DNA from 2 places in the Flindersiella endophytica genome. Region 2 is predicted to be linked to the other one. Evidence: riboswitches for the same ligand, from Rfam matches in the RefSeq annotation. Region 2 holds a riboswitch; the other holds the start of a gene.
The links. A riboswitch is a leader RNA that binds a small molecule or an ion and turns the genes downstream of it on or off. The one in region 2 is predicted to bind thiamine pyrophosphate.

Region 1 (11,092 bases), on a different contig from region 2:
CTCGAACCGGTCGCGGTCGCCCAGCGGCCACCAGGTGCGGCCCGGGCGGGTGAAGTCCTCGCTGGGCGGCGTGTAGTAGGGCGCCCCGGCGGTCGACCCGACCGGGATCGTGCACTCGATCTTGCTGATCGACTCGGCGATGTCGAAGTGCTTGCCGTTGAGCTCGGCCAGCGCGCGGTCGTGCTTCTCCTGCAGCCAGGTCTGGTAGGCCTCGACGCCCTCGACGAAGTGCTCCGCGTCGAGGATCGCCGTCGCCTCCTCGGCGCTCGCGCCCGGACGTACCGCCGCGGCCTCGGCCTCGATCTCGGCCTCGATCCGGTGCAGCTCGGCCCAGCCCCAGTCGTAGGCGTCGAGCGGATCGATGTCGGCGCCCAGCGACAGCCGGCTGGCCAGCGCGTAGCGTTCGGCGCCCACCCCGTCGGAGGTCGCCGCCTTGGGGGCGTACTCCTCACGCAGGAACCGCGCGATCTCGACATAGGCGGCGTAGGCCGACCGGATCGCGGTCTCCAGCGACGAACGCAGTGGCCCGTCGCCGTAGGCCCGCAGCAGCGCCTCGTGCGTCGGGCTCGCACCGTCGCGGCCGGCGTACTTCTCCGCCTGGTTGGCCGTCTCGACCGCCTGCCGGACCGCGGCGACCAGCCCGCGCCGCATGCCGAGCCGCAGGCCGGTGCGCCAGCTGGTGAGCATGCTGGGGATCGCCGCCAGCCGCGCCGCGACCGCCTGCCAGTCCTCCGTCGACCGCCGCGGCAGCAGGTCGACGCTGTCGCGGATCGTCGACAGCTGGCCGAAGGGGGTACGGACGTTGCGCAACGCCTCGCCGGAGTCGTACCACGCCAGCTCGGCACCGAGCCGCTCGCGCAGGTGCGCCGCCGCGGCGACATCTGCGGGTCCGGACGGCTCCAGCCGCGCCAGCCGGTGCAGCGTGTCGCGGATCAGGCCGGCGCGGGCCGCCTGCCCGTCGGGTCCGTAGTCGGTGCCGGGCGCGAGGTCGGGTCCGACCACACCGCGCATGGTCGCCGCGACCGGATCCAGCCCGGCGGCCTTGGTGACGTACTCGTCGCACAACTCGAAGATGGGAGTGGGCACGGCACCACTGTAGTAGGAATACCGGCCTATTCGTTGCTGAGTGGTTTGGGTTCGACTTCCTGTTTCGCGTCGCTGTTGCCGAAAGCCTTCGTCACTTCCTTCAGCGCCGAGGTGACTTCGCTCGGTATCACCCAGAACGTATTGCCCTCACCGTGCGCCAACTGCGGAAGCATCTGGAGGTACTGATAGGCGAGCAACTTCGGATCCGGGTCGTTGCGGTGCACGGCACTGAAGACGGTGTCGATCGCCTTCGCCTGGCCCTCGGCCCGCAGAATCGCTGCCTGCCGTTCCCCTTCAGCGGTGAGGATCGCGCCCTGCTTCTCGCCTTCGGCGGTCAGGATCTTGGCCTGCCGGACGCCTTCGGCGCTGAGGATCTGGGCCCGCTTTTCGCGGTCGGCGCGCATCTGCTTTTCCATCGAGTCCTTGATCGAGGCCGGCGGGTCGATCGCCTTCAGCTCGACGCGGTTGACGCGGATACCCCATTTACCGGAGGCCTCGTCGAGAACGCCGCGCAACTGACTGTTGATATGTTCACGCGAGGTCAGCGTCATTTCCAGGTCCATGCTGCCAATGACATTCCGCAACGTGGTAACGGTGAGCTGTTCAATCGCCTGGATGTAGTTGGCGATCTCGTACGCCGCGGCTCGCGGATCGGTCACCTGGAAATACAGCACGGTGTCGATGTGGACGACGAGGTTGTCCTCGGTGATGACCGGCTGCGGCTGGAACGAGACCACCTGCTCGCGCAGGTCGATCAGCGGCCGCACCCTGTCGACGAACGGGATCACGAAGTTGAGCCCGGGCTCGAGCGTTCTGAGGTACCTGCCGAGCCGTTCGACGTTGCCGGCCCGGGCCTGCGGCACGATGCGTACGGTCCGCAGGACGAGAATGATCGCGACCAGTGCCGCGACCAGACCAACGATCAGCTCACCCATGGTTCCTCCCGCGGGTGCACGAGCGCGGTCGCCCCTTCGATGGCGAAAACGTCGACGGTGGCGCCCTGTGGAATAACGAGATTCGAGTCGTACGGTCGTGCGGTCCACTCCTCGCCGCCGATTCGTACCAGGCCGGAATCCTTCGTCACCTGAGTCAGGACGAACGCTTCCCGGCCGATCAGTGCACGTACGTTGTCGCGTACGGGCGGCGCTTTGGTGAGCTGCCGGCGCGCGAACGGGCGTACGACGGCGAGCATCAGCACGGCTGTGACGGCGAAGGCGGCGAACTGGAACCCCACACCGAGGCCGGCTCCCGCCACCGCTGCCGCAGCTGCCGCCGCGATGGCCAGCAGGATGAGATCCAGGGTCGCGGTGAGCAGCTCGGCGGCGCCGAGAGCCATCGCGATCGTCAACCAGATCAACCAGGCCGGCATCGTTCCGCCACCTCGCCGGGGGATGTGATCCCCTCGGATCAACAGTAGCTCCGCGGGCGGCCAGTTTCAGCCAGAAGTTGGGGTTGGTTCGCCGGGCCTTGCGGCCGAGCCGGGCCGGGGGCTGGCGGGGCCGCCTAGGCTGGGAGGCGATGAGCGAAACCGCTGACCGTACGGCCCAGACCGGCCACGTCTACCTCGACCACGCGGCGACCACGCCGATGCGGCCGGAGGCGATCGCGGCCATGACCGAGCGTCTGGCCGAGCTCGGCAACGCCTCGTCCCTGCACGCGCCGGGACGGGACGCGCGCCGGGTCGTCGAGGAGTCGCGTGAGGCGATCGCGCAGGCGCTGGACGCGCGTCCGTCCGAGGTCGTCTTCACCTCGGGCGGCACCGAGGCCGACAACCTCGCGCTGAAGGGCTTGTACTGGGCGCGACGCAAGGCCGACCCGGAGCGACGGCGGGTCCTGGTCAGCTCGGTCGAGCACCACGCCGTCCTCGACTCGGCCACCTGGCTGGGGTCGGACGCCGGGGCGGAGTTGGAGTGGCTGCCGGTCGACGGCTACGGGCGGCTGGACCTCGACGCGCTCGACGGCTCCCTCCGCCGCGATCCCGGATCGGTGGGGCTGGTCTCGGTGATGTGGGTCAACAACGAGGTGGGCACCGTGCAGCCGGTCACGGCTGTCGCGGAGCTGGCCCGGGAGTACGGCGTCCCCGTACACACCGACGCCGTGCAGGCAGTCGGCCAGCTGCCGGTCGACTTCGCCGCCTCCGGCGTCGACGCGATGACGGTGACCGGGCACAAGGTCGGCGGTCCGGTGGGCGTGGGCGCGCTGGTCGTACGCCGGGAGGTCTCTCTGGTGCCGCTTCTCCACGGTGGCGGCCAGGAACGCGACGTCCGCTCGGGCACCCTCGATGTGGCGGGAATCGCCGGCTTCGCGGCGGCGCTCGTCGCGGCCGTGGCCGAGCGGGAGGCGCACGCGTCGGCCCTCACCAAGCTGCGCGACGAGCTGATCCGGCAGGTGCTGGAGGCCGTCCCCGACGCCGAGCTCAACGGCGATCCCGGGCCCGAGCCGGAACGACGACTGCCGGGCAACGCCCACTTCTCGTTCCCCGGCTGCGAAGGCGACTCGCTCCTGTTGCTGCTGGACGCCCGGGGCATCGCCTGCTCGACCGGATCGGCCTGCTCGGCAGGCGTGGCGGAGCCGAGCCACGTCCTGCTCGCCATGGGCCACGACGAGAAACGCGCCCGGGGGTCGCTGCGCTTCAGCCTCGGCCACACCACCACCCCAACCGACATCGACGCCCTCGGCGCGGTGATCGGCGGCGTGGTCGAACGCGCCCGCCGCGCCGGCCTCGCCTGAGCCAGCGACCATCCCCCGGCCACCCGCCGATCGATCCGCGCGCGAGGAGCTGGTCGGAGCTGATCGACTCCAAGCCGACGCGGAGCCCAACAGCGACGAAGGTCTCGCGCACTGGACAGCATCGGCCGATCAGGCCGGAGCAGAACCACGTCCCGCTGGCCAAGCCGACGACGAGAAGCGCGACCCCACTCGGCGCGGCGATCGGCGGCGTGGTCGAACCCGCCCGCCGCGCCGGCCTCAGGTGAGGAACGGCCCCACCGACTGCCAGCTCGGGTCGTCCGAGACTTCGAGGTGCGCCTTGCCCTGAGTCCAGTCGCCGGAGTACGCGCGTACCCGCTCGGCCGCGTTGGTCGCGGAGTCGGCGCGGATGTGGAGGACGCGGTTGCCGGCGCCGCTGAGGTGTGCGACCAGTACGCCGTCCGAGCCGAGGATCTCCTCCAGCCCCGCCTGGAAGGACTCCAGCGCGCCCTCGGCCTTCGGCGCCGGCAGGCCTTCCTTGGTGTGCTGCTTGTACGGCAGCGCGAGCGCCAGATGCTGGTCGAACAGCGGGTAGTCGACTCGGCGCAGCGGGAACCGGGTCAGGCCCACGACCGGCTGCGCACTCGGACCCTGGCCGGTCACCTGCGCCCAGTGCGTGCCGGGGTAGCGGCTCGCGGTGTCCTGCACGACGTACCGCAGCGCGGGCGCCTCCAGCGCGTCGACCGGACGTTCCGGGGCCAGGTGCAGCTGCCCGATCCAGCGAGTCACGTCGTCCTCGCCGAGGGCCCAGCCGAGCGCCAGCGTCGCGATCTCCAGTTGGGTCGGCTCGTCGATGAAGAGGAAGTCCGGGTGGTAGATCGAGGCGTCGAAGCGGGCCCGCTGCTGGTCGAACCGTACGCCGAACGCCACGTGCGACAGGTCGACCTCGTGGCCGTCGAGGTCGACGGTCGTCTCGAGCACGCCGGGGTTGGGCTGCTGAGCGGAGTAGTACTCGAACGTCGCGTCCGGGCCGGGGCCGGCCCGCAGCCAGCGCTCGGCGAGCGAACGCAGCTCCGGCACGCCGGCGCCCGAGACGGCGATCGCGTACATCGCCGTCTCCGGCTTGGCGAGGTCCCAGCCGAGGTCGGGGTGGATGGCGGCCAGCCGCGGCTCGAGCTCCTCGCCGAGCCGGTCGAACTCGCCGGTCTCGATCAGCGTCGCAGCCTGCGGCGCGAACCCACGCCACCACGTCCAGAAGTCGGCGATCGCCGCGACGGCGGCCGCGCGGTCAGGTTGCTCCGGCATGCGCGCAAGTATGGCGGCTTCGCGCCCGGCGCCGTCGACCGCGTACCCTCGTACGTTGACATGACCTTACGTGTACTCGCCGCCATGTCGGGCGGTGTCGACTCCGCGGTCGCGGCAGCCCGCGCGGTCGAGGCCGGACACGACGTCACCGGCGTCCATCTCGCCCTGTCGCGCAACCCCTCCTCCTATCGGACGGGCGCGCGAGGCTGCTGCACGCTCGAAGACGCCCGCGACGCGCGCCGGGCCGCCGACGTACTCGGCATCCCCTTCTACGTATGGGATCTGGCCGAGCGCTTCCACGCCGATGTGGTCGAGGACTTCGTCAGCGAGTACGCCGCCGGGCGCACGCCAAACCCGTGCCTGCGCTGCAACGAGAAGATCAAGTTCGCGGCCGTACTCGACCGTGCGCTCGCACTCGACTTCGACGCGGTGTGCACGGGCCACTACGCCCGGCTGGTCGACGGCGGCGGCGGGCGCGAGCTGCACCGGGCCGTCGACCCCGAGAAGGACCAGTCGTACGTCCTCGGCGTGCTCACCGAGCAGCAGTTGGCGCACGCGATGTTCCCGCTCGGCGACAGCCTGAAGACCGCGGTCCGTGCGGAGGCCGAACGCCGCGGGCTCGCGGTCGCGGACAAGCCCGACAGCCACGACATCTGCTTCATCGCCGACGGCGACACCGGTGGCTTCCTGTCCCGGCAACTCGGCGAGGCGCCCGGCACGATCGTCGACGAGACCGGCGAGGTCCTCGGTGAGCACCAGGCGACCCATGGCTTCACCGTCGGGCAGCGCAAGGGCCTGCGGATCGGGCGCCCGGCCGACGACGGCAAGCCGCGCTACGTCCTGTCGATCGAGCCGGTGAGCCGCACGGTCACGGTCGGGCCGAAGGAACGGCTGGCGATCGGCGCCCTGACCGGCCTCGACCCGAAGTGGTGCGGTCCCGCGCTGACCGGCGAACTGGAGGGCCGGGTGCAGGTACGCGCCCACGGCACACCACTGCCGGCCCGCGCCCGCCTCGACGGCGACACCGTACGCGTCGACCTGCTCGAGCCGGCGATGGGTGTCGCGCCGGGCCAGGCCGCCGTGCTGTACGACGGCACCAGGGTCGTGGGCTCGGCCACCATCACCGCGACCGAGCCGGCCGCCGCCTCGGTCTGATGCGCTGGACCAACCACGGCGAGCGGACGGTCTACGCCAGCCGCTGGCTGACCGTCAGGCTCGCGGACGTCGAACTGCCGAACGGGCGGCGCTTCGAGCACACCGTGATCCGGGAGCGGCCCTCCGCCGTCTGCGCCGCCCTCAACGCACGTAACGAGGTCCTGCTGCTCCACCGGCATCGCTTCATCCCGGACACCTGGGGCTGGGAGCTGCCGGGCGGTGGCGTGGAGGCCGGTGAGAGCGCGGAGCAGGCTGCCGCACGCGAGCTGCTGGAGGAGACCGGCTGGAAGGCCGCCGGCCCGCTGTACCACCTGCTGTCGGTCGAGCCCGCGAACGGCATCTCGGACGCGACGTACCACCTGTACTGGACCGACCAGGTCGAACACGTCGGCGACCCAGCCGACCCGATGGAGTCGACCCGGCGGGACTGGATCCCGCTGGCCGACGTACCCGGCCTCGTCGCCGCCGGCGAGGTCCGCGCCGCCGAGGCGGTCGCCGGCCTGCTGCTCCTCCACCACCAGAGGCTGGCACGGGCGAGCAGCTAGGCCGTGTCCTGTGAATATCGCCTGACGCGCGGCGGCGTCGCGCGCTTGACCGGCCCTATTCACAGGACACGACCTAGACCGGCCAGTCCTCCTGGCGGTACGCGGCGTCCCAGAACATCCATTCGTAGCGGGAGGACGTGACGAACGCCGCCCGCATGCGCGCCACTGTCTCCGGATCGGACTCCGCCGCCGCCCGGTCGGCGATCCCCCGGATCGTCTCCGTCGACGCGGCGAACGCCTCGTCGGAGTAGGTCGCGATCCAGTCGCCGTACGGATGCTCGCCCAGATCGCCCGCGATCCCCAGCAACCGGGCGCCCACGTCGGCGTAGATCCAGAAGCAGGGCAGCACCGCGCCGACGAGCTCCGCGTATCCCTTCGTCTGCGCCACCGACAGCAGGTGTGAGGTGTACGCCGCGCAGGTCGGCGACGCCCGCCGGGAGCCACCGCCGTCCAGGTCGGCGACGTACTTGGCGTGCAGCTCGCGCTCCACCACCACCGCCGTGTGCGCCGACGAGGCGAAGAACGCCAGCTCCTCGGCCCGGGGCGCCTTCACCGCCGTGGCGGCCAGCGCCCGGGCGTACTCGCCGAGGTAGAGCGCGTCCTGCGCGAGGTAGTAGACGAACCGCGAGCGCGACAACGTCCCGGCACCCAGCTCCTTCACGAACGGCAGTGCGTCGATCTCGGCCCGAATCGACGCCACCGCGGCCCAGGCCTCAGCGGTGAAGCTCATCGCCACCACGCATGGAAGTGATGGACCGGCCCGTTGCCCGTGCCGACGTCGAGCCCGTCGGCCAGCTCCAGCGAACGACTGAGGTACGCCTTCGCCTCGCGCACGGCAGTGAGCCACGACGACCGCCGTGGCCGCAGCGCCGCGATCGCCGACGAGAGGGTGCAGCCGGTGCCGTGCGAGTGCTTGGTGACGACCCGGGGCGCGGAAAGCAACGTGGTGCCGGACCCGTCGAGGTAGACGTCGGTCGACTCCGGCGACTCGGTGAGGTGACCGCCCTTGACCAGCACCCGGCCGGCGCCGCGGTTGTAGAGCTCGGCGGCGTGGACCTGCGCCTCCTCGACCGTACGTGCGGGCGCCCGCTCCAGCAGGTCGCCGGCTTCGGGGAGGTTGGGGGTGACGAGATCGACCAGCGGCAGGAGCTGGTCGCGCATCACAGCGACCGCATCCGGCTCCAGCAGGCGGTCACCGCTCGCGGCGACCATCACGGGGTCGAGAACGACGAACGGCGGCCGGTGCCGCTCGATCGCGGCCACGACGGTACGCACGACGTCGGCGTTGGCCAGCATGCCGATCTTGACGGAGTCGATGCGGACGTCGGCGAACAGAGTGTCGAGCTGTTGCTCGATGAAGGCGGACGGCACCACGTGGATGCCTGTCACGCCATGGGTGTTCTGCGCGGTCAGTGCGACCAGGACGGCGGTGCCGTAGGCGCCCAGAGCCGAGAACGTCTTCAGATCGGCTTGGATGCCGGCTCCACCAGACGGGTCACTGGTCGCGATGGTCAGCGCAATAGGTGGTGCTGTCACGGTGCGACGATCCCTTCGCCAGTACGACCTGGATCAGGTTCGACGGGTGTGATCTCAGCCCGCTCGCATGGGAGCGGGCACCCCGCGTCACTGTTGTGTCCCGAAGGTACCCCGGAACACAACACCGTGCCACAAACTGTTCGGTTATGAGCCCTGAGAGCCTCAGTCGCGCAACGGACGGCCCTGACCGTCGACGCCGCCGTTGGCCAGGATCATGATCCCGTCGATCAGACCCCAGAGCGCACCGGCGCCACAGGTCACGAGGCTGACGACCAGCTGGATCACACCGATCTTGGTGTCACCCATGTAGAACCGGCCGGCACCGAAGCCACCGAGGAAGATCCCCAGCAGACCGGCGACCATCTTCTGCTTGTCGGAGTAGGGCAGGCCCGTACGCGGGTCGTAGCCGTACGGAGCGTTCGGGTCATAGCCCGCGGGCTGGCCTCCGGCGGCGCCGTAGCCACCAGCTGCCTGGCCGTAGCCGGCCTGCTGGCCCTGCTGGCCGTAGCCGTAGCCCTGCTGCTGGCCGTAGCCCTGCTGGCCCTGCTGACCGTAGCCGGCCTGCTGACCGTAGGCGGACGACTGCTGACCGTAGCCCTGGTCCTGCGGTTGGCCGTAAGCCTGCTGGCCCGGCTGGCCGTAGGCCGACGGGTCTTGCTGGCCGTGGGACTGCCATGGCTGCTGTTCCTGCTGGCCGTGCGACTGCCACGGCTGCTGGTCTTGCTGGCCATGCGACTGCCACGACTGCGCCCCGGACTGCTCCGAGCCGCTCGAGGGCTGCTGGCCGTAGGGATCGGACGATTCAGGCGGATTCGACGACATGGCACGTGATGGTAGCGGCCCTTCGTGACTCAGCGCAGCTCACGTCCCCCGGCGCGCCGGTCAAAGGGTCGAAAGACCCAGGCACGCAGTAGCACGAACCGGACAACCGTCGCGGCCAGGTTCGCGGCCACCAGAACGACCAGCTCGACCGCCCGGTGCGGCGTGGCCGTGACCGCGTGTAGTCCGGCGAGCGAGCCGCTGGTGAGCGCCAGCCCGATCCCGAAGACGACCAGCCCCTGGAGGTGATGCCGCCCGACCGCCTCCCGGCCCCTGACACCGAACGTCAGGCGCCGGTTCGCGGCGGTGTTCAGCAGCGCCGTGGTCAGCAGCGCCAGCAGGTTCGCCACCTGCGCGCCGGTGCCGAGCCGCAGCAGAGAGAACAGCACGAGGTACGCGATCGTGCTCGCGACGCCCACCGCGCCGAACCGGACCAGCTGCCGCAGCATGCCACCGGGCACGCCGGACGGAGGTGGGCCGAGCGGCGCCCGGCCGAGCGCGCCGCGTACCTCCGCCAGCGGCAGCCGGCCGGTGGTGAACGCACGAACCAGCCGTACGACGCCCTTCAGGTCGGCGAGCGCGGTCGACACGATGTCGACCCGGCTGTCGGGGTCGTCCACCCAGTCGACCGGCACCTCGTGGATCCGCAGGCCGGCCCGTTCGGCGAGCACCAGCAGCTCGGTGTCGAAGAACCAGCCGGTGTCCTCGACCAGCGGCAGCAGCCGCTCGGCCACCTCACGCCGGATCGCCTTGAAGCCGCACTGGGCGTCGGAGAACCTCGCCGCCAGCGTCCCGCGCAGGATCAGGTTGTAGCAGCGCGAGATGAACTCGCGCTTGGCTCCCCGTACGACCCTGGACGCCTTGGCCAGCCGCGTACCGATCGCCAGGTCGGAGTGCCCGGAGATCAGCGGCGCGACCAGCGGCAGCAGCGCCGCGAGGTCGGTCGACAGGTCGACGTCCATGTACGCCAGCACCGCCGCGTCGGAGGCCGACCAGACGTGCCGGAGTGCGCGGCCGCGGCCCTTCGCGTCCAGGTGGACCGCGGCGACCTCGGGCAGGTCCCGCGCGAGCTCCTGCGCGAGCGGGTACGTGCCGTCGGTGCTGGCGTTGTCGGCGATCGTGATCCGGAAGGGGTACGGGAACGTCGCCGCCAGGTGGTCGTGCAGCCGGCGCACGCTGGGCCCGAGGTCGATCTCCTCGTTGTAGACGGGGATCACGACGTCGAGGACGGGCCGGGTCTCGACCTCGGCCGTACCGGCGAGTGTGCGGGCCGTGGTGGTCTCGAGCCTAGGCATCGGTGGCACCGCCGCTCAGGTCGTACACCGTGACGTTGCCGACCGTCGTCGACTCGAAGTTCGCCTGGACCCAGGACGCGATCTCCGACGACTCGCTGCTGCCGCCCATGCTCTGGCCGCCGAAGCCGCCACCGCCGATGAAGTAGTGGATCTTGCCCGCGGCGACGTACTGCTTGAACTGCGCCAGCGTCGGTGCTGGATCGCTGCCGTTGAAGCCGCCGATCGCCATCACCGGGTAGCCGCTCTCCAGCTGGTAGGAAGAGGCGTTGTTCGAGCCGACCGCGGCCGCGACCCAGGTGTAGGAGCTCGCGTTCTCCTGCAGGAGCGCGACCATCTCGTCGCTGACCTGGCTGCCACCGAGCAGCCCACCCATCCCGCCGTCCTGGCCGGGCCCTTGCTGGCTCTGGTTCTGTTGGCCCTGGTTCTGCTGACCCTGCGCCTGACCCGGGACCTGCGGGAAGCCGTTCTGGGTCTGACCGTTCTGGGTCTGACTGTTTTGGTTGGTCTGGCCGTTCTGGCCGGTCATGCCGGGCGGCGGACCGCCGCGGAACCCGCCACCAGGTCCGCCCATGGCGCCCGCCACCGCCGGACCCGCCGACACGATCGAGCCCGCTTCGGCCGTGCTCGCGGTGTCGATCGAGTACGCCGCCGGCCCGGCCAGCG
Region 2 (11,092 bases):
TCGCGGTCGGCGATCGCGGCGACGAACGGCTCGTCGTGGCTCACGCAGCAGATGGCGTGGCCGGCGTCGCGGAGGGTGGAGAGGAGGTCGAGGAGCTCGGTCCAGGTGCGCAGGTCCTGGCCGAACGTCGGTTCGTCGAGCACCAGCACACCGGGTTGCGTCGCCAGGGCGGTCGCCACCGACAGGCGGCGCTTCTCACCACCCGACAACGTGAACGGGTTGGCGGCCGCCAGGTGCGCCAGGCGTAGCCGTTCCAGCAGCTCACCGACCCGCCCGCGGACCTCGGCCGGCGACAGCCCCACCCGCTGCGGCCCGAGCCCCAACTCCGCCTCGACCGACGCCGTCAGGAACTGGTGCTCCGGATCCTGGAACACCGATCCCACGGTCCGGACCAGCTCGCGCGCCCGCCACTTGTGCAGCGGCCGCACCGAGCCGTCCGCCGTGACCGCGCCGGCGCCCGGCTTCAGCAGCCCCGACAGCAGCAGCGCCAGCGTCGACTTTCCCGACCCGTTCGCCCCGGTCACCGCCAGCACCTCACCGGCCGCCAGCTCGACCGACGCATCGGCCACCGCTGGCGTACGAGCGCCGGGATAGGTGTACGACAGCCCGCTCCCGGCCAGCACGTCAGCACCCGGCGGTGCGGTCGTCCGCCGCTGCCCGGCCACGCCGTAGCCCGGAACCCACACGCCGGCCGCGGCCAGATCGCCGCCGGCCGTCGCGAACAGCTTCGCCGGGACGTCGTCGGCCACCACGGCACCACCCGGCTCCAGCACGACCATCCGGTCGATGAGCGGCAGCCACTCCTCGACCCGGTGCTCGACGAGGATCAGCGTCGCGCCCGTACGTTCGAGCACCTCCCGGACCGCCGCCCGAACCAGCGCCGCGCCGGCCGGATCGAGGTTCGCCGTCGGCTCGTCCAGCAGCAGGACGCGCGGGCGCAGCGCCATCACCCCGGCCAGGACGAGGCGCTGCTTCTCGCCGCCCGACAGCCGCCCGGTCGGATGGTCGCGACCGTACGGGAAGCCGGCCAGCGCCAGTGCCTCGTCGACCCGCGGCCAGATCTCCGCGGCCGGTACCGCGTGGTTCTCCAGCCCGAACGCCACGTCGTCGCCGGCCCGCGCCATCACGAGCTGCGTCTCGGGGTCCTGGAACATCATCCCGGCCGGCCCGTCGACCGAAAGCGTGCCTTCCTGCGACCCCGAGTGGTCGGGGTCGAGCAGTCCTGCGAGCGCGGCCAGCAACGTACTCTTGCCCGCGCCCGACGGCCCGGCCAGCAGCACGTGCTCGCCGGGCGCGATCGTCAAGTCGAGGTTGCGCAGAGCCCAGGCCCTGCGCCCCGCATGCCGAAAGCCCCACCCGGCAACCTCGACAGCGGCGGCACTCACGCGACTCGTTGTTCGCGACCGGACGCGAACGGCGCCAGCACACCGGTGCGAGCCAGCGACCGTACCAGCGCCCAGCTGCCCAGTCCCGCGATCGCGATCGTGCTCACGACGACGATCACGCCGTAGCTGAGCTTGAACGAGACGTTCCAGTCGCCGTAGTAGTACAGCGGGTCGGCGATCGCCGGCACCAGACCCGCGATCGCGCCGGACAGCAGCGCCACCGGAAGTGTCCAGCGGCGGTACCGGAACAGCGCGAATCCGAGCTCGGCGGCCAGTCCCTGCCCCAGGCCGTAGAGGAGGACGATGGTGCCCGCGCCGAAGAACATCGACACCAGCGCGGCGATGGTCTCGGTGAAGACCGCGGCACCGGGTTTACGGACCACCAGCCCGCCGAGCACGCCCGGCAGCAGCCACATGCCGTACATGATCGCCTGGGCCGGCGGGAACCACCCGAACGCCGGGCTGAGCGCGGACCAGAGGCTGTTCCATGCGACGAAGACCACACCGAACGCGACACCGAGCACGGCCGCGACCACGATGTCGACCGTACGCCAGCGCAGGCTGGGTGGATTGGACGGAACGAACGCAGCGTCATTTTCAGGCGCCATCGAAATCACCCTCCCAGGGCAGCTTCGACGACGACAAAGGTCGGACCGACTCCCTGCGCTGGCATTACCCAGATCAGGTTCGAGGGTCTGCGGCGGGTGCCGCACTCTCAGCGCTCTCGCGCTCCCCTGTCGTCTCTATGTGTGTACGTGCCCGATCCTACAAGCCGAGCGCGGTTTGGCTAAGCGCTTCGGTGGCCGCAGCCGGACCCCGCAGTTCGACCCGGGCCACCCGTTGCCGGCCGGTGGCGTACAACGTGAGCTCGCCCGGCTGCCCTTCGACGACCGCGGTCGGCTCGCCCTTGCGTGCCCGGATGGTCGCGGCGTCGGGCCACGCCAGCAGGACGCCGACGACGCTCTTGCGGAACATCACCCGCCCCGCCGTCGACAGCCGCCGCCACAGCAGCGCCTCGGCGGTGGCCGGCAGCACGCGGGGCTTCCAGTCGGGCTGGGCCCGCCGCACGTCCTCGTGGTGGATGAAGAACTCGACGCTGTTGGCACCCTTGTCGACGGACGGCAGCCGAGTCGGCGCGAACTTGCGCTGCGGCCCCTTCCGGAACATGTCGACGACGGTGGCATAACCGCTGTGATGCAACAACCGATTCATCGCGACGCGAGTGCGCTGCGCGAGCGCCGGCACCATGATCCCGGCCGCGGCGATCGGTTCGTTCTCACGAATGACCAGGTGAGCCGCGAGGTCGGCGGTCTGCCAGCCGTCGCAGAGCGTCGGAGCCTCCGGCCCGAGCTCGTCGAACAGGTCCGCCAGCGCGGCCCGCTCCATGCGCGCGAAATAGTCGGTGCCGTTCGCTGTGCTGTCTCCTGTCACCTTCCTCACCCTACGGTGCGACCCGCCCAACCGCCGACTGCGACATCGCGCCCCCGGCCAACTGTGTTGTTCGTCGCACGCGTTCGGTGACCCCCTCATCCGACCGAAGCATCTCGGTCGTCAGCCGGTACCGAGTAGCTCGACCTCCGCCAGTGACGTCGTCGGCTCGCCGGTGTTGTTCGTCACGCGGATGCGGTAGTGGCTGAACGTCCCCGGCTTCTCCACCTTGAACGGACGGGTCTGCAGCCGCCAGGTGAAGGTCTCGCCCTCGCGGCGGTCCAGCGTCGTCCACTTCTTGCCGTCGGTGGAGCCTTCCAGCGCCCAGTCGCGCGGATCGCCCGCGTCGGAGCTCGACGTCAGTGTGTAGAACGTCGCCTTGCCCGGCTTGTCCAGCACGTAGCCGATGTCGAACGAAGAGCCGTCGAAGGTCCGGTGCGACGCCGAGGTGTTGTCGAACAGCTGCGCCACCTCCGGCGTCGCCGGGGTGCCGGAGCCCACGCCCGTCAGGTCGGCGAGTGGGCGGGGCACCCGGCTGCCCGACGTCAGTGAGGGCGGCGCGCTGCCCGTGCCCGTTCCCCAGCGCGACGGCGACGAGCCCAGGTCGAACTCGAGCACTCCACCGCGCGCCAGCAGGTCGTGCGGCAGGTACGTCTTGCCGTAACGCTTGCCGTTGACCTTCAGGCCCTGCACGTAGACGTTCCGTGCACTGTTCGACGGCGCCTTGATCACCAGCGACCGGCCGTTCTCCAAGTGCACAGTCGCCTGCTTGAACAGCGGCGAGCCGACCGCGTAGTAAGGACTGCCCATCTGCAGCGGATAGAACCCCAGCGCGGAGAACACCTGCCACGCCGACATCTCGCCGTTGTCCTCGTCGCCCGGGTAGCCCTGGCCGATCTCGCTGCCGAGATACAGCCGCGACAGCACCTCGCGCACCTTCTCCTGCGCCTTCCAGGGCTGGCCGGCGTAGTCGTACATGTAGGCGATGTGGTGCGCCGGCTGGTTGGAGAACCCGAACATCCCCATCCGTACGTCGCGCGCCTCGGTCATCTCGTGGATGACGCCGCCGTAGGAACCCACGATGTCGGCCGAGCCGGTCTCGGGCGTACTGAAGAACGCGTCGAGCTTCGCGGCCAGTTTCGGCTTGCCGCCATAGAGGTTCGCCAGGCCCTGCCCGTCGTGCGGCACGTGGAAGGCCATGTTCCACGCGTTGGTCTCGGTGTAGTCGTAGCCCCAGATCACCGGGTCGAACTCCGACGTGGGCAGCCGCCACGAGCCGTCCGGCTTGCGCCCCTGGAAGAACCCGACCGACTTGTCGAACAGGTTGACGTAGTTGCGCGCCCGGTTGCGGAAGTACTCCGCTTCCTCCTTGTACCGCTTACGATCCGCGGCCTTGGCGTCGGGGGACTCCGACAACGCCTTGGCCAGGTTCGCGATGCCGAAGTCGTTGATGTAGCCGTCCATCGCCCACGACATGCCCTCGCCGGTGTCGGTCGTGGTGTAGCCGAGGAAGACCGAGGTCGACAGGCCCTTCCGCCCGACGTTCGGCGTCGGCGGCGCGACGCTGGCGTTCTTCACCGCCGCGTCGTAGGCGGCTTTGACGTCGAACCCGCCGACGCCCTTGAGGTACGCGTCGGCGAACGCCACGTCGGAGCTGGTGCCGACCATCAGGTTGGCGTAGCCGGGTGAGGACCAGCGCGAGATCCAGCCACCGTCGCGGTACTGCTGGACGAAGCCGTCGACCAGCTCGCCCGCCATCGACGGCGTGAGCAGCGCGTACGCCGGCCAGGTCGTGCGGTAGGTGTCCCAGAACCCGTTGTTCACATAGACCTTGCCGTCGACGATCTCCGCGCCGGTCTGGGTGGGAGTGTCGTCGCCTGCTTTCGGCGACACCGGGCTGGCGTACTTGTAGGCGGGGGCGTCCGCGGTGCCGGTGTTCTCGAAACCCGAGTTGGGATAGAGGAACAGCCGGTAGAGGTTGGAGTAGAACGTCACGAACTGGTCGTGGGTCGCACCCTCGATCTCGATGACGCCGAGCTTGTCGTCCCACTGTGCCTGTGCGCGCTGCTTCACCTCGTCGAAGCTGTCGCCGGCGGCGATCTCGAGCTCGAGGTTGCGCCTGGCCTGCTCGACGCTCAGCAGCGAGGTCGCGATCCGCATCTCGACCGTCCGCTCGGCGCCCGCGTCGAACCGCAGGTAACCCGTGACGTTCGAACGCCCGGACGCGTCCGCCGGTGCGCCGCTCGCCGTGACCGGACGGGAGAACGTCGCGTACACGAACAACCGCGTCGCGCCCGTCGACAAGCCGCTCTTGACATCGGAGTAGCCCGTCACCACGCCACCAGACGCGTCCAGCGTGACGCCGCCGTTGTTGTTGACGTTGTCGAACACCAGCGAGGCGTCGTCACCGGGGAACTGGAACCGGAAGATCGCCGCGTGGTCGGTCGGCGCGATCTCGGTGCGCAGGCCGTTCTCGAACCGCACGCCGTAGTAGTACGGCCGGGCAACCTCGTTCGCGTGCCGGAACGCCAGCGCGCGCTCGGCCCGGTCCGCGGTCGGCCTGCCGGCAGCCACCGACGGCATCACCTGGAACGTCTGCCGGTCGCCCATCCACGGGCTCGGCTCGTGCGACACGGTGAACGCCTGCAGGGCCGGCAGGTTGTCGGCGTTGTTCGCCCGCTGGTACTCATACAGCCAGCTCTGCGAGCCGGCGTTGGTCATCGGCGTCCAGAAGTTGAAGCCATGCGGCACGGCCGTTGCCGGGATGTTGTTGCCGCGCGAGAACCCGCCGGTGGAGTTGGTGCCGCGCGTCGTGAGCACGTAGTCCGACAGCCGGGTGTCGCCGGAGACCTCGGCGGCCGCACCGACCCGGATGTCGTCGTACCAGCCCTGGAAGACCCGCGGCCCGTCCGGGTTGTCGTACGCCACCAGGATCCGCTGGATCCGCTTGCCCGCGGCCACCGCGCCGATCCGCGACGACTTGTGGTTCCACTGGTTCACCGACAGGGTCTTGGACCTGCCCTGCGCCTGCGGGTTGAGCCGCACACCGTGCTGGTCGACCGCACTGAGCTCCGAGAGGTACGTGCCGTCGTCGAACGCGAGGTCGATCGCGGTGTAGGTGCTGGCGTACGTCAGGTCGTTCACCGGCAGCTGCGGGAACACGAGGTACGACAGCTCGGTGTCGGCCGTGACCGGGACGTCGACCTCGAACACCTTGTTGTAGGAGTATCCGCGGCTTTCCGACAGGTGCCGGCCGGAGTACTTGAACGCGCGTACGCCGGTGAAGCCCACCCGGGCCTTGGCCGTCGGCGACGCGGACGGCCCGCGGTCGACGAGGCTCTTCATGTCGGACGCGGGCGGCGGTGTGGTGTCGCCGTTCGACAGCTGCACGTCGGCCAGCTGCAGGATGTCGCCGCTCTGCACGCTGGCGATGTCCAGCCGGTAGAACTTGTACGCCTGGGTGTTCTCGAAGCGGTACTCCTTGGTCTGGAACCGCTCGCTCCACTCCTGCCCGGTCTGCTGATCCAGGTCGGTCCATGCCTCACCGTCAGCCGAGCCCCGCAACGTCCAGTCGCGAGGGTCACGCTCGGGCGCGTCGTTGGCGGAGGTGAGCGCGTAGTGCACGACGGCGACCGGCTCGGCCAGCTCGAACACCACCCAGCCGCTGTTCTCGAACACCAGCCACTTGGTGGAGGCCTCCCCGTCGATCAGGTTCTCCTTGACCTCGCCGGCTTCGGTGTACTCGCCGCTGGCCGTCACCTCCGTCACCTGGTCGGTGACGTTGCCGGGGATGCCGGGTGCGTACACCCCGCCGACTCCGGCCGTCTTCTTGCGGCCGTCACCACCGATCTCGACGGTGTTGGTCCAGGTCGGCTGGGGGTCGTCGGCTTCGAACGAGGAAGAGAAGTCCGCCTGTGGTGCGGCCTCGGCGGGCTCCGTCAACGGATCAATCAAGGGTCCGGCCATAGATGTGGAGACTGCCATGACCAGTGCCGCGGCGATCAAGCGAGGTCGGATCACGTCTCTTCGTAGGCGACCGGATACCCACTCGTCAAGCCAGCCGGAAGGTTTGTTTACTCATCTGGCCAGGAAGTGCCAGCCGAGCCAGGCCCACACGAACAGCACGACCGCACGGGCCCAGCGGGTACGGCAGGTGGCACTGACCGACTCGCGGAACCTCACCCAGCCCTCCGGACGCAGCCAGGCAAGCAGGCTGAGCACGCCCGCGACGGCGAACAGCGCCACGAAGCCCAAGATCTGAATCGCCCGGGTCATCGCAGGCCTTCCAGCAGCCGGCGCCCGGCCTGTAGCCAGATCAGCCACCCCGCGAACCGCAGCACGCGGTGGTCGAGTACGGGATCGAGCAGCGCGGACAGCGTGGGGTAGTGCCAGCTGCTGACGGTCGGCGCGGGCTGGTGGAAGAACGCCCACGCCTCCCACAGGAGGCCGACGCCGATCAGCACCGCCCAGGCGATTGTCGTGCGCCGGAGCGCGGTGCCTAGCCCGGTGCGTTCGCCTGCCGGCCGGCGCAGCACCGCGACCGCTACCAGTGCCGCGGGCACCGCGACGGCGACCGTCGCCGGCCAGGTCATCGACGCGAAACCGGACCCGATCCAGGCGTAGGCCACCAGCACCAGCACGACCAGCAGGTCGCGACGCGCGAGCCGAGTGAGCACAGCGCCAACCCTATGGCCGGATATCGGTCACCCGGACGAACAAGCCGTCGCGCGGGCGCATCGCCGCCAGGCTGGTCGGCCGGATCGGCCGGGGGAGCGGCTCGAGCTGGGTTCGCGTGACCAGCCGGCCGAGCATGGCGCGCAGTTCGGTCGTCGCGAAGCCGGCGCCGATGCAGCGGTGCGGCCCGCCGCTGAACGGGAGGTACTCGTGCGGTCCGGGCTTGAAGTACCGCGGGTCCTCCGGAAGCCAGCGTGCCGGGTCGAAGCGTTCGGGCTCGGGTCCCCACACGTCGGCGAGCCGGTGGGTGACGTACGGGCTGAAGATGACGTACGACTCCGCCGGGATCTGGTGGCCGGCGTACTCGAACGGCTCGACCACCCAGCGCGCGCTGACCACTGCCGGCGGGTAGAGCCGCAAGGTCTCCTGGACGACGGCCTCGAGGTACGGCGCCGCCGGGTCGGCCTCGAGCGCCGCACGCAGCTTGGCCCACTCACCGTCGGCCGTCAGCAGCGCGTGGATCGCCCAGGCCATCGCGGCCGACGTGGTCTCGTAGCCGGCGGCGATCAGGCTGACGACCTGGTCGCGTACCTCGGCGTCGGTGAGCCGCGAGCCGTCCTCGTCGGCCGCCTCGATCAGTGCGCCGAGTACGTCGGTGTCGCCGGCCGAGGGATCCGCCCGGCGGCGCTCGATCTCGGCGAAGACCACCTTGTCGACGTCGGCCCGAGCGCGCATCCCGCGCTTCCAGGCCGGCGTGCCGAGCCGCCGTACCGCGTGCCAGATCGAGCCGTCGATCAGGTCCAGCGCGACCTGCAGCCGCGCACCGAGGTAGGCCTCGTCGGCCGCCAGCCGGTCGCCGAACAGCGCCTGGATCGTGCTGCGCCGGATCGCCCGCCGGAACACCTGATAGATGTCCAGCACGTTGCCGTCGCGAAGCTCGTCGATCGCGCGGTCGGCGTTGGCGCGAAACGTGTCGGTATAACCCGCGACCCGCTTGTGATGGAAGGCCGGCTGCACCAGCCGCCGGCGCCGCTTGTGGTCCTCGCCGTCGCTCACGATCAGGGCCGACTCTCCGCCCGCCGGGATCACCGCCTCGAACGCCTCCCGCCACCGGAACAGGCCGGAGTTGGCGAGCACGAACCGGTTCGCCTCCGGCCCGAGGAGGTAGGTGACCCGGACCTTTCCGGCACCCAGCCGGCAGACCTGGCCGTGTCTTTCGTACATCCGCTGTAACCCGATGAACGGATTCGCGCCCAGATCCAGGTATGTCCTGGCCGTCTGCCACAGAGAGGTCATGTCACAATGATCCGTGCTCACCGCCAGTGATCTTGTGCGTACAGAAGGTGTGATGCGGAAAGCCCTGCAGGGGCGTCCGCGGCGACGGCGGGTGCCCTGGACGCTCGCCGTCGGCGGGCTGCTCGCGGTCGCCGTGGTGGTGTTCGAGCTGCGGCTGCTGCCCTCGCCCGTGCCGTCCGACCAGATCCAGTACTTCCAGGTCGCGCGCGACTTCCCGACGTCCACCGACGGCTACTTCCTGCATCAGATCACCAGATACGGGTTGCTGTTCCCGCTGCGCGCGCTGATCGAGATCTTCGGGTACGGCCAGGTCGCCTACTACTCCTTCAGCGTGCTGGCCGGACTGTCGCTGGCGCTGTCGGTCTACGCGATCGGCACGCTGCTGTTCGCCCGCGGCGTCGGTCTGGCGGCCGCGGTGCTGACCGTCGGCAACAACGTCATCCTCGGCGACCTGCTGCAGTTGCTGCCGGACGTCTTCGGCACGTCGCTGCTGTGCTGGGCGCTGGCCCTGGCGATCGCGATCCGGCAACGGCGGCCGGCGGTGTGGGGGAGCAGGCGGCGGCTGGTCCTGGCGCTGCTCGGCGTCGGCGTGCTGCTGGCATGGAGCTATGCCGTCCGCGAGTACCTCGTCTTCGTCTGGCCGCTGGTGGGGCTGATCCTGTTCCGGCGGGTCGGCTGGCGTGGTTTGCTGCTGGTGGCCGCACCGATCGGCGCGTACGTCGTCCTCGAGCTGGTCGTGAGCGGGCTGGCCTACGGCGACCCGCTCACGAGGGTGAAGGCGATCCTCGGGCACGGCAACGTCCCGTTGCGCGAGGAGGCACGGGCGACGTACCAGAACAAGCCCCGGCGGTGGTACCTCGACCGGGTGCTCGTCGGGCTCGGTGCCGTACCTGAAGGGGCCTGGCTGCAGGCGGCGCTCGGCACCACGTTCGCCGCCGGAATCGTGGCCTGGCGCCGGCTGGGGATCTTCCTGGTGTGGGCCGCGCTGGTGTACGTGCCGCTGGTGCTGCTGGGCGGGCTGGTCGACCCCGGCGCGCCGAAGCTGCGGCTGTTCATGATGCGCTACTGGTTCCCGCTGGTGCCGGCCATCATCCTGGCCTCGGTCGCCTGCGTCTGGCTCGGCGCGAAGTACGTCCTCAGCAAGGTGAAGTTGGTTCCGGAACAGCGGGTCGCGCTGGTCGCCGCGCTGGCGACGCTCCTCGTCGCGGCCGTGCCGCTCGGGCTGGCGGCGCCACGCTGGGGCGTTCCGGTCGGCTATCGCGTGGTCGGGTTCAACCACATCAGCGGGTTCCGGGACTGGCTGGGTGAGCACCGCGGCGACGTGCGGACGTTGTGGGGCGACGACCGGACGCTGCGGGTGCTGCAGATCTTCGTCAACGACCCGTTCGGCCGGCCGGTGTGGACGGGCCGGCTTGCGGAGCTGGACCCCGACGGGCCGCGGCCGCGAACCGGCGACTACGTGCTCGTCTACGGCGCGCAGAACGACAGCCCGTCGCCTTGTACGCACTGCCGGCTCTACATCCAGCAGATCTACGGAAAGCCGGTGCGCGTGCCGGCCGACTGGAAGCAGGTCTACGGCACACCGGACCGCCAGGTGCTGGTCTATCGGGTCGGCTGAGGCCACTTGGCGGCTCGCGGGACAATTGGGCCCATGCCTGCGAGCTCCCTCGACCCCAAGATCGCCGAACGGCTGAAGCGCGACAGCCAGGGCCTCGTCGTCGCCGTCGTCCAACAGCACGACACGAAAGAGGTCCTGATGGTCGGCTGGATGGACGACGAGGCGCTGCATCGCACGCTGACCACCGGCCGGGCGACGTACTGGAGCCGCAGCCGGCAGGAGTACTGGGTGAAGGGCGAGACGTCCGGAAACCGGCAGTGGGTCAAGGAGGTCCGGCTCGACTGCGACGGCGACGCGCTGCTGCTCGAGGTCGAGCAGGAGGGCCCTGCCTGCCACACCGGAGACCGCACCTGCTTCGACGCCGGACTGCTGGAAGGGACCGCCGCGTGAGCCTGCTGGGCGCGACCACGCCCGCGCTGGAGGAGTTCCGGGAGCTGGCCAAGAGCCGGCGCGTGATCCCGGTGACCCGGCGCCTGCTCGCCGACGCGGAGACGCCGCTCGGCGTCTACGCCAAGCTGGCGCGCGACGAGCCCGGGACGTTCCTGTTCGAGTCGGCGGAGCACGGCGTGTGGGGGCGCTACTCCTTCATCGGCGTCCGCTCGGCCGCGACGCTGGTGGAGCGGGATGGCGTGGCCCACTGGCTCGGCAAGCCACCGGTCGGGTTGCCGTCCGGCGGGGATCCACTGGCGGC

Region 1: another riboswitch for thiamine pyrophosphate. It lies ahead of thiD (hydroxymethylpyrimidine/phosphomethylpyrimidine kinase); the one in region 2 lies ahead of ACYVF6_RS14190 (ECF transporter S component).

The regions. Positions count from the first base shown of each region.
Region 1 covers NZ_BAAGYY010000024.1:475,017-486,108, forward strand. The annotation lists gene ACYVF6_RS30005 (DUF885 domain-containing protein) at 1-1,086, opposite strand, end outside; gene ACYVF6_RS30010 (SPFH domain-containing protein) at 1,113-1,949, opposite strand; gene ACYVF6_RS30015 (NfeD family protein) at 2,009-2,455, opposite strand; gene ACYVF6_RS30020 (cysteine desulfurase family protein) at 2,605-3,816, shown strand; gene ACYVF6_RS30025 (DUF695 domain-containing protein) at 4,054-5,079, opposite strand; gene mnmA (tRNA 2-thiouridine(34) synthase MnmA) at 5,140-6,234, shown strand; gene ACYVF6_RS30035 (NUDIX hydrolase) at 6,234-6,779, shown strand; gene tenA (TenA family protein) at 6,853-7,509, opposite strand; gene thiD (hydroxymethylpyrimidine/phosphomethylpyrimidine kinase) at 7,506-8,315, opposite strand; TPP riboswitch at 8,308-8,410, opposite strand; gene ACYVF6_RS30050 (TM2 domain-containing protein) at 8,478-9,137, opposite strand; gene ACYVF6_RS30055 (bifunctional glycosyltransferase family 2/GtrA family protein) at 9,167-10,429, opposite strand; gene ACYVF6_RS30060 (ArnT family glycosyltransferase) at 10,422-11,092, opposite strand, start outside.
Region 2 covers NZ_BAAGYY010000013.1:400,668-411,759, reverse strand. The annotation lists gene ACYVF6_RS14195 (ABC transporter ATP-binding protein) at 1-1,385, opposite strand, end outside; gene ACYVF6_RS14190 (ECF transporter S component) at 1,382-1,993, opposite strand; TPP riboswitch at 2,027-2,131, opposite strand; gene ACYVF6_RS14185 (TIGR03085 family metal-binding protein) at 2,151-2,816, opposite strand; gene ACYVF6_RS14180 (GH92 family glycosyl hydrolase) at 2,937-6,779, opposite strand; gene ACYVF6_RS14175 (DUF6186 family protein) at 6,891-7,088, opposite strand; gene ACYVF6_RS14170 (hypothetical protein) at 7,085-7,489, opposite strand; gene ACYVF6_RS14165 (cytochrome P450 family protein) at 7,500-8,783, opposite strand; gene ACYVF6_RS14160 (hypothetical protein) at 8,836-10,401, shown strand; gene hisI (phosphoribosyl-AMP cyclohydrolase) at 10,435-10,791, shown strand; gene ACYVF6_RS14150 (anthranilate synthase component I) at 10,788-11,092, shown strand, end outside.